DNA from 2 places in the Paenibacillus sp. IHBB 10380 genome. Region 2 is predicted to be linked to the other one. Evidence: riboswitches for the same ligand, from Rfam matches in the RefSeq annotation. Region 2 holds a riboswitch; the other holds the start of a gene.

Region 1 (3,219 bases), 1.9 Mb from region 2:
AGACTGCATTTATGCAGTGGATCGGGGAGGAAGATGACATACTGAGTCAGCTTTGTAGTCGCTTTATAAACCGCAGGCTTTATAAATATGTGGAATTGGAAACTTTGGATAAGGATATGATGAGTGAAATTAAGCTGGAATTTCAAAAAGCAGGTTTAAATCCCGATTATGATCTCGAAAGTGATTTCCCCACGGATCTCCCTTATGATGTTTTTCATCCGGGCGACGAGGCTAGTCAGAAACAAATTTTGCTATTGGATCGACAAGAACGGTTACTGGAAATTTCTGAAGTGTCGGATATTGTACGTTCTATAAGTGGACTGCATCGGGGGAACAAACACCTCTATTATCCAGAAGAGAAGCTTAAAGCGGCATTACCCATGTTCTCACCTGCGGTTGCTCGTATATTCAAGTCATAATATTATATTTATTAATCATCAAGTGATCGACAAGAAGGGAGTTTTTTAGAATGATGTTATTTGATACACACACGCATCTCGATGCACCGCAATTCGACGAAGACCGCGAAGAGGTCATAGCGAGTGCGTTAGAAGCGGGAGTAAGCAAAATGATTAACGTAGGGTTTAATCGAGAAACCATTCCTACGACAATGAAATTGGCTGAGCAATATGATTTCATTTATGCGGCAGTGGGCTGGCATCCTCAAGATGCCATTACCATGAAGGAAGAAGACATGGCGTGGATTGCATCCTTATGCAAACACGATAAAGTGGTGGCCATCGGCGAAATTGGTCTTGATTATTATTGGGATACCTCTCCCAAGGATGTTCAGCACCGTGTATTTCGTCAGCAAATCGGACTAGCTCGGGAGCTTAATATGCCGATTGTCATTCATAATCGGGATGCTCACGAAGATGTCGTCAGAATTTTGCGTGAGGAGAAGGCAAGTGAAGTTGGTGGTGTTATGCATTCTTATTCAGGTAGCTGGGAAACTGCTAAAAGTTGCTTGGATATGGGATTTCATTTATCCTTCGGCGGACCGATTACGTTCAAGAATGCGAAGCAGCCAAAAGAGGTCTTACAACAGGTGCCTATGGATCGATTATTGATCGAAACGGACTCCCCGTATTTGACGCCGCATCCATTTCGTGGAAAGAGAAATGAATCTGCGCATGTAAGATTAGTTGCAGAGGCTGCAGCCCAAATTAAAGGGGTTGACATCGAAGAGTTGGCCCAAATAACTACCCGAAACGCACTGGAACGATTTGGAATTTTGTAAGAAATGGAGAAAAACAGGTGTAAAAACGAGTAAAAGCGAATGATTAAGGTTTTTTAACCATATTAAGCGAGAATATTACATTATTTTAACCATTTATTCAGATTTACGTGGTTGATTACTCCTTTACAACATGCATGTAAACAGGATATCATCTTTTCAGTGGTATGAGCTGCTCTGTATTAGAACAGCAATATTTCCTGAACCAGTCTCGCTGAATCTCTTTGTATAAGAGAACGGGGAAACCAATATGACCAGATACTTCACAAAATTGTGTTGATGGCATATATGATTTCTTTACTAGGGTCTAGGGGTGAATTTGAGGGCGTGCGCCATGAGCGGATGACCTAAGATAGGGCGGCTCTCTTTCGTCCAAACCCGACAGCTAACCTCGTAAGCGTTATGAAGAGAGGCAACCTCGTGCATACATTTCCCATTGTTCTAACAATTGCGGAAGCCACGAAAGAGTTCCTCTAACTCTTTCTTTTGGCTTCTTTTGTTTTAGAATAAAGGTAATGATGTCATCATACTGTTGTTTAACAGGGGGTGACAAACATGTCGGGCAGACGGGTACATGATGCAGGACAGTATTTTATGTTAAGAGTCCTGTAAAAATTTAAATATAGTCACGTCAATTACAATCATGCGTTATCTTAGACGGCGAGGCTATGAAGGAGGATCGGAAAGTGGGCGGTTTTCAACAAGAAGAAACCCATGATTCACCATCATCCAGCATGACTTACGCATTGCGATGGAGGCATGAGTATTTAAGTAAGATCTCACTTGCAGCTATTATTTCAATCGCGATCACTCTTATGATTTTGCTGCTTGTTAGTTTTCAAGCGCGCAAACAAGTGTATCTGGTGGTAGATGGTCAAGTTAAAGCGGTGGAAACAAGTCGGACAATACTTCAGGAAATGCTGGATGAAGAGGCTATAGTACTGAAGCCAGAAGATCAAGTTTCCATGCCTTTGAACGGTTCACTTGTAGACGGGGATAAAATAGTAATTTCCCGTGCAGTTAAGATTCAAGTGACAGCAGATGGTCGAACGAAGACTAGATTTACAACTAAGAGCACAGTGAACGGTGCTATGAATGAATTAGGACTTTCACTAGAGAGCGATGATAAAATATTTCCTTCTCTGACCTCATCGGTCACAGATAATATGAACATTAAGATCGTTCGGATCAACAAACAGACTGTACAACGCACAGAGAAAGTACCTTTTCGGACTATTAAAACAGCAGATGCAACGGTCTTGAAGGGCAATATCAAAGTGGTACAGAAGGGGCAAACCGGAACGATCATTCAAAATATCGAGAAAATATACCAAGACGGCAAACTGGTGTCTATGCGTATGATAGGCAAAGAAGTACAGGCCAAGACACAGCATAAAGTGATTGCGGTAGGAACGAAGGTAGAAGCTCCTAAAGCAGTTGTGGCTCAAGCTAAGGTTAATTCTAAGAGTTCAATAACCAAAGTTAGCTCCAACAATCAGGTAAGTAAGGCTGGTGTAGATTTTACTTACAAGAAAGTACTAAATAATGTATCTATGACTGCCTATTCATCACAGGAGCCTGGGATTGGTACACGTACTGCTTCGGGCACTCGTGTAACGGAAGGACGTACAATTGCTGTTGATCCTAATGTGATTCCATTAGGTTGGTGGGTTTACATTGAAGGTATGGGCTTCCGCCGTGCAGAAGATACGGGCGGTGCCATCAATGGAAATAAGATCGATATGTACTTTGATTCTCTACAGAATGCACGTAACTTCGGTCGTAAATCAGGAAGAACAGTATATGTGATCGGACCTGTAAAGCCAGAGCTTAACTAATCTGCTTTAGGTTTTACAACAGCTTTCTAATGCTATAATATTAAGGTCATTGTTATGTCATGCTAAGAAGAGGTGTATTCCTCTTCTTTTTGTTGTTGTCTTGTCCAGGGAGGAATATTCGAATGATTAAAGAAATTATCGTTG
Region 2 (3,219 bases):
CCGATTGCAGAAAAGAGGTCATGTATAATGTTAGACCCACGTACTATTGAAATTATTAAATCAACCGTGCCCGTGTTACAAGTTCATGGAAAGAACATCACTACCACTTTCTACAGCATGCTATTCGAGAACCATCCCGAATTGTTAAATATATTCAATCATGCCAATCAACGTCAAGGTAAACAGCAAACTGCTCTTGCTAATGCCGTGATCGCCGCTGCTGCTAATATTGACCAATTAGAGAACATTCTACCTGTAGTAAAACAAATTGCGGAGAAACACCGTGCATTAGGTGTATTACCAGAACATTACCCCATTGTAGGTGAAACGCTATTATCTGCTATTCAGCAGGTGCTTGGCGATGCAGCGACTCCAGAAATTATCGGTGCTTGGGCCAAGGCCTATGGCGTAATCGCCGATACTTTTATCGGTGTTGAAGTAGATATGTATCGTGAAGCTGCGGAGGTACCTGGGGGTTGGCGTGGATTCAGAAACTTTGTCGTAAGCCAAAAAATCAAAGAAAGTGAACTCATTACTTCCTTCTACCTCTCCCCTCAGGACGGAGGCGCTATATCCTCTTATTTACCGGGACAATATATCACCGTCCGTGTTCAACCTGAAGGTGAACAATACACCCACATTCGTCACTACAGTCTATCAACAGCATCAGGGCAGCCTTATTACCGCATCACCGTTAAACGAGAAGACGCAGCCGTGGATAAGCCGGCAGGCGTTGTATCTACTTACCTACATGAAGCCGTTGATGTTGGCACTGTATTGGAAGTGAGCGCCCCAGCTGGGGACTTCACACTGGATCTAAATCGTGATATCCCGGTAGTTCTTATCAGTGGAGGCGTTGGGCTAACTCCAATGGTGAGTATGCTAGAGACGTTAACTGCTGAACAGCCTCAACGTGAGGTAACTTATATTCATGCTGCTATCCATGGAAGACTTCACGCCATGAAGGGATTAATAGAAGAACTGACTCAATACCATCCTCATCTGAAATCCTATGTGTGCTATGAATCTCCAGCTGAAAGGGAAGACTGCGATAAATCAGGTTACATCGATCTACCATGGCTTCAAGAGGTCGCAGATCCGAACGCCGATTTCTATTTCTGCGGACCTACTCCTTTTATGAGCACCATATTTAAGGCTCTACTGGAATGGAAAGTGCCCAAGGAAAGAATTCACTTTGAATTCTTTGGCCCAGCAGGTAGCTTGGAAGAATAATACAAGGAGGGTCTATCTGGGCCTTCTAATTAGAATAGACCTCTAAAACGCAAAGTATGCTTGGGAACGATCAAATAAAAAAGAACGTTCCCGAGAATGACTGACCCTTTCTAGTTGTTGAATAGGATTGTTTAGATTCGAAATCAGATCGCTCAATGCGGATTCCACTAATGTCTTCCTAATGGATCCCCATGCTTCATTTTTATCTTGTACGTAACGCATACTTTCCGTAATGGAAAGGCCCTTTAAATGGATGAAGACGGAAGCCCATTGAACGAGGTCGATATTTTTTCTTGTGTCCGGCATGACGTACTCTGCATATCCAGCTACGCCATGGCTGAAAACTTTTAACAATCCACAGATGCAAAGTTCGCTGTCCCACGGATTACGTGTTTCTATTAATTTGGAATCAAATCGGAATATTTCCATATGGCTTACTTTTAATTCAGACCGTTCCTTCTCTCCCAAGCAAGGGAAATACTCAGTTAATTGCAACATGATAGGATTCTCCTCATCTACAAAGAATAAAAACACAAAGAAGCCCTAGAGCAGAGAAACTCGGCTCCTGGGCTTCTTCCACAGTAAATAGACGGTACTGTAGAGGCTACGGTCGCGGTTCTCTCTCAACTACGCTTACGAGGTTAGCTGTCGGATTCGGGCTTGAGAGTGCCCTACCTAAGTGCTTGTGTTGCAAGCATAAGGATTCACCCCATGAAACCACATTTTTCGTGGCTCGGTTGGTTCCCCCATTTCCCTATTCGGGAATTCAGCGTTTGAAATGAAAATGTCAAGTTATTGAAATGAATCATACGCTCTATCGTATTCAAAAGTAAAACGCTAATAAGAGGGTTATTCTGCGTATTTAGAGTAAAAATGCATGTGGAAGCGAATACATATTGAATAGTCATTGATTCTCCGCATAAATCCTACGTCATGCTAGTCTTCTCATCATTTGTAAGATATAAAGAGAAATAAAGAGTTGGATAGAGTAAATCGAAGATAGATGCTGAATATATATTCCGAAATGTAAAATATAACTAAATTTGAACCGCGTCTTTCTTTACAGAAATAATTTCCAGGGATATGATACAACTCATCAATACAAGACACGAATAATAATGAAATAAGCTTCCCATGGGAGGAAAGCTTATTTCATTTCTTTCATTAACTGGATGAGGCACTTGTTAGAACAGTGATCTTAATTTTTCTTTAATGCTGTTTATAATCTTTTGTCCTGTGTTAACTTCTGTAAGAGTAATGTCCCACATCACGGCATTTGTAATCGGATTTGGAACATCGTTAATAATTTTTATGGTAAGTTCATTTGCTCCGTTTAAAGGGGTTTCAAAAGACAGGAGCGAATTCTCACTACTTTTAGCTGATAAACCCAGTGAATAAATTTCTGTTCCATCTGCACTAAAAATTATGTTGCTATTCCCTTTGCTTGCACTGTTGATTAAATCATCTGGTATAGCGATATAGCCTGATATTTTTGTATATTTGCTATTTAAAAGATACGTAAACTCGTTAGTTCTTGTATTTTCTCTGCTGTACATATTAATTTGAGGCTCAAACTTTGTTTCGACCGCTGTAAAACTGGAAATGCTTTCATCCCACAGTACAGACCCATCTTTTAATGTAAGTTCATTTAGGGCTACGACTTCGTCACCCCCTTTTTCTAAATAATTATTGATGCCACCAACAATGGCAGTGACTCCAATCGAAAGTATAATTGCTGTTAAGATAATTTTACAGATCCCTTTAAATTTATCTCGATCACGGGGTACTAAACGTTGTGCACAAAATCCTACCGCAGCCCCTAATGTATTAATGATGATATCGTCAATATCAAAGGATCCTAAATGGGAATGCATTTGTAAGGTCTCAAGAAACGTAATAAACAGAATAAATAAGATTATAAATCGAATAAAACTAGAACGAAACAGAAGTGGGATGACAATCCCAAAAGGTATAAATGCTACAAAG

The links. A riboswitch is a leader RNA that binds a small molecule or an ion and turns the genes downstream of it on or off. The one in region 2 is predicted to bind cyclic di-AMP.
Region 1: another riboswitch for cyclic di-AMP. It lies ahead of UB51_RS22245 (resuscitation-promoting factor); the one in region 2 lies ahead of UB51_RS04635 (hypothetical protein).

What each region holds. Positions count from the first base shown of each region.
Region 1 covers NZ_CP010976.1:4,904,519-4,907,737, forward strand. The annotation lists gene UB51_RS22235 (HD domain-containing protein) at 1-419, shown strand, start outside; gene UB51_RS22240 (TatD family hydrolase) at 470-1,240, shown strand; cyclic di-AMP (ydaO/yuaA leader) riboswitch at 1,440-1,652, shown strand; gene UB51_RS22245 (resuscitation-promoting factor) at 1,924-3,075, shown strand; gene rnmV (ribonuclease M5) at 3,198-3,219, shown strand, end outside.
Region 2 covers NZ_CP010976.1:1,049,441-1,052,659, reverse strand. The annotation lists gene hmpA (NO-inducible flavohemoprotein) at 28-1,233, shown strand; gene UB51_RS04635 (hypothetical protein) at 1,276-1,731, opposite strand; cyclic di-AMP (ydaO/yuaA leader) riboswitch at 1,849-2,015, opposite strand; gene UB51_RS26855 (VanZ family protein) at 2,418-3,219, opposite strand, start outside.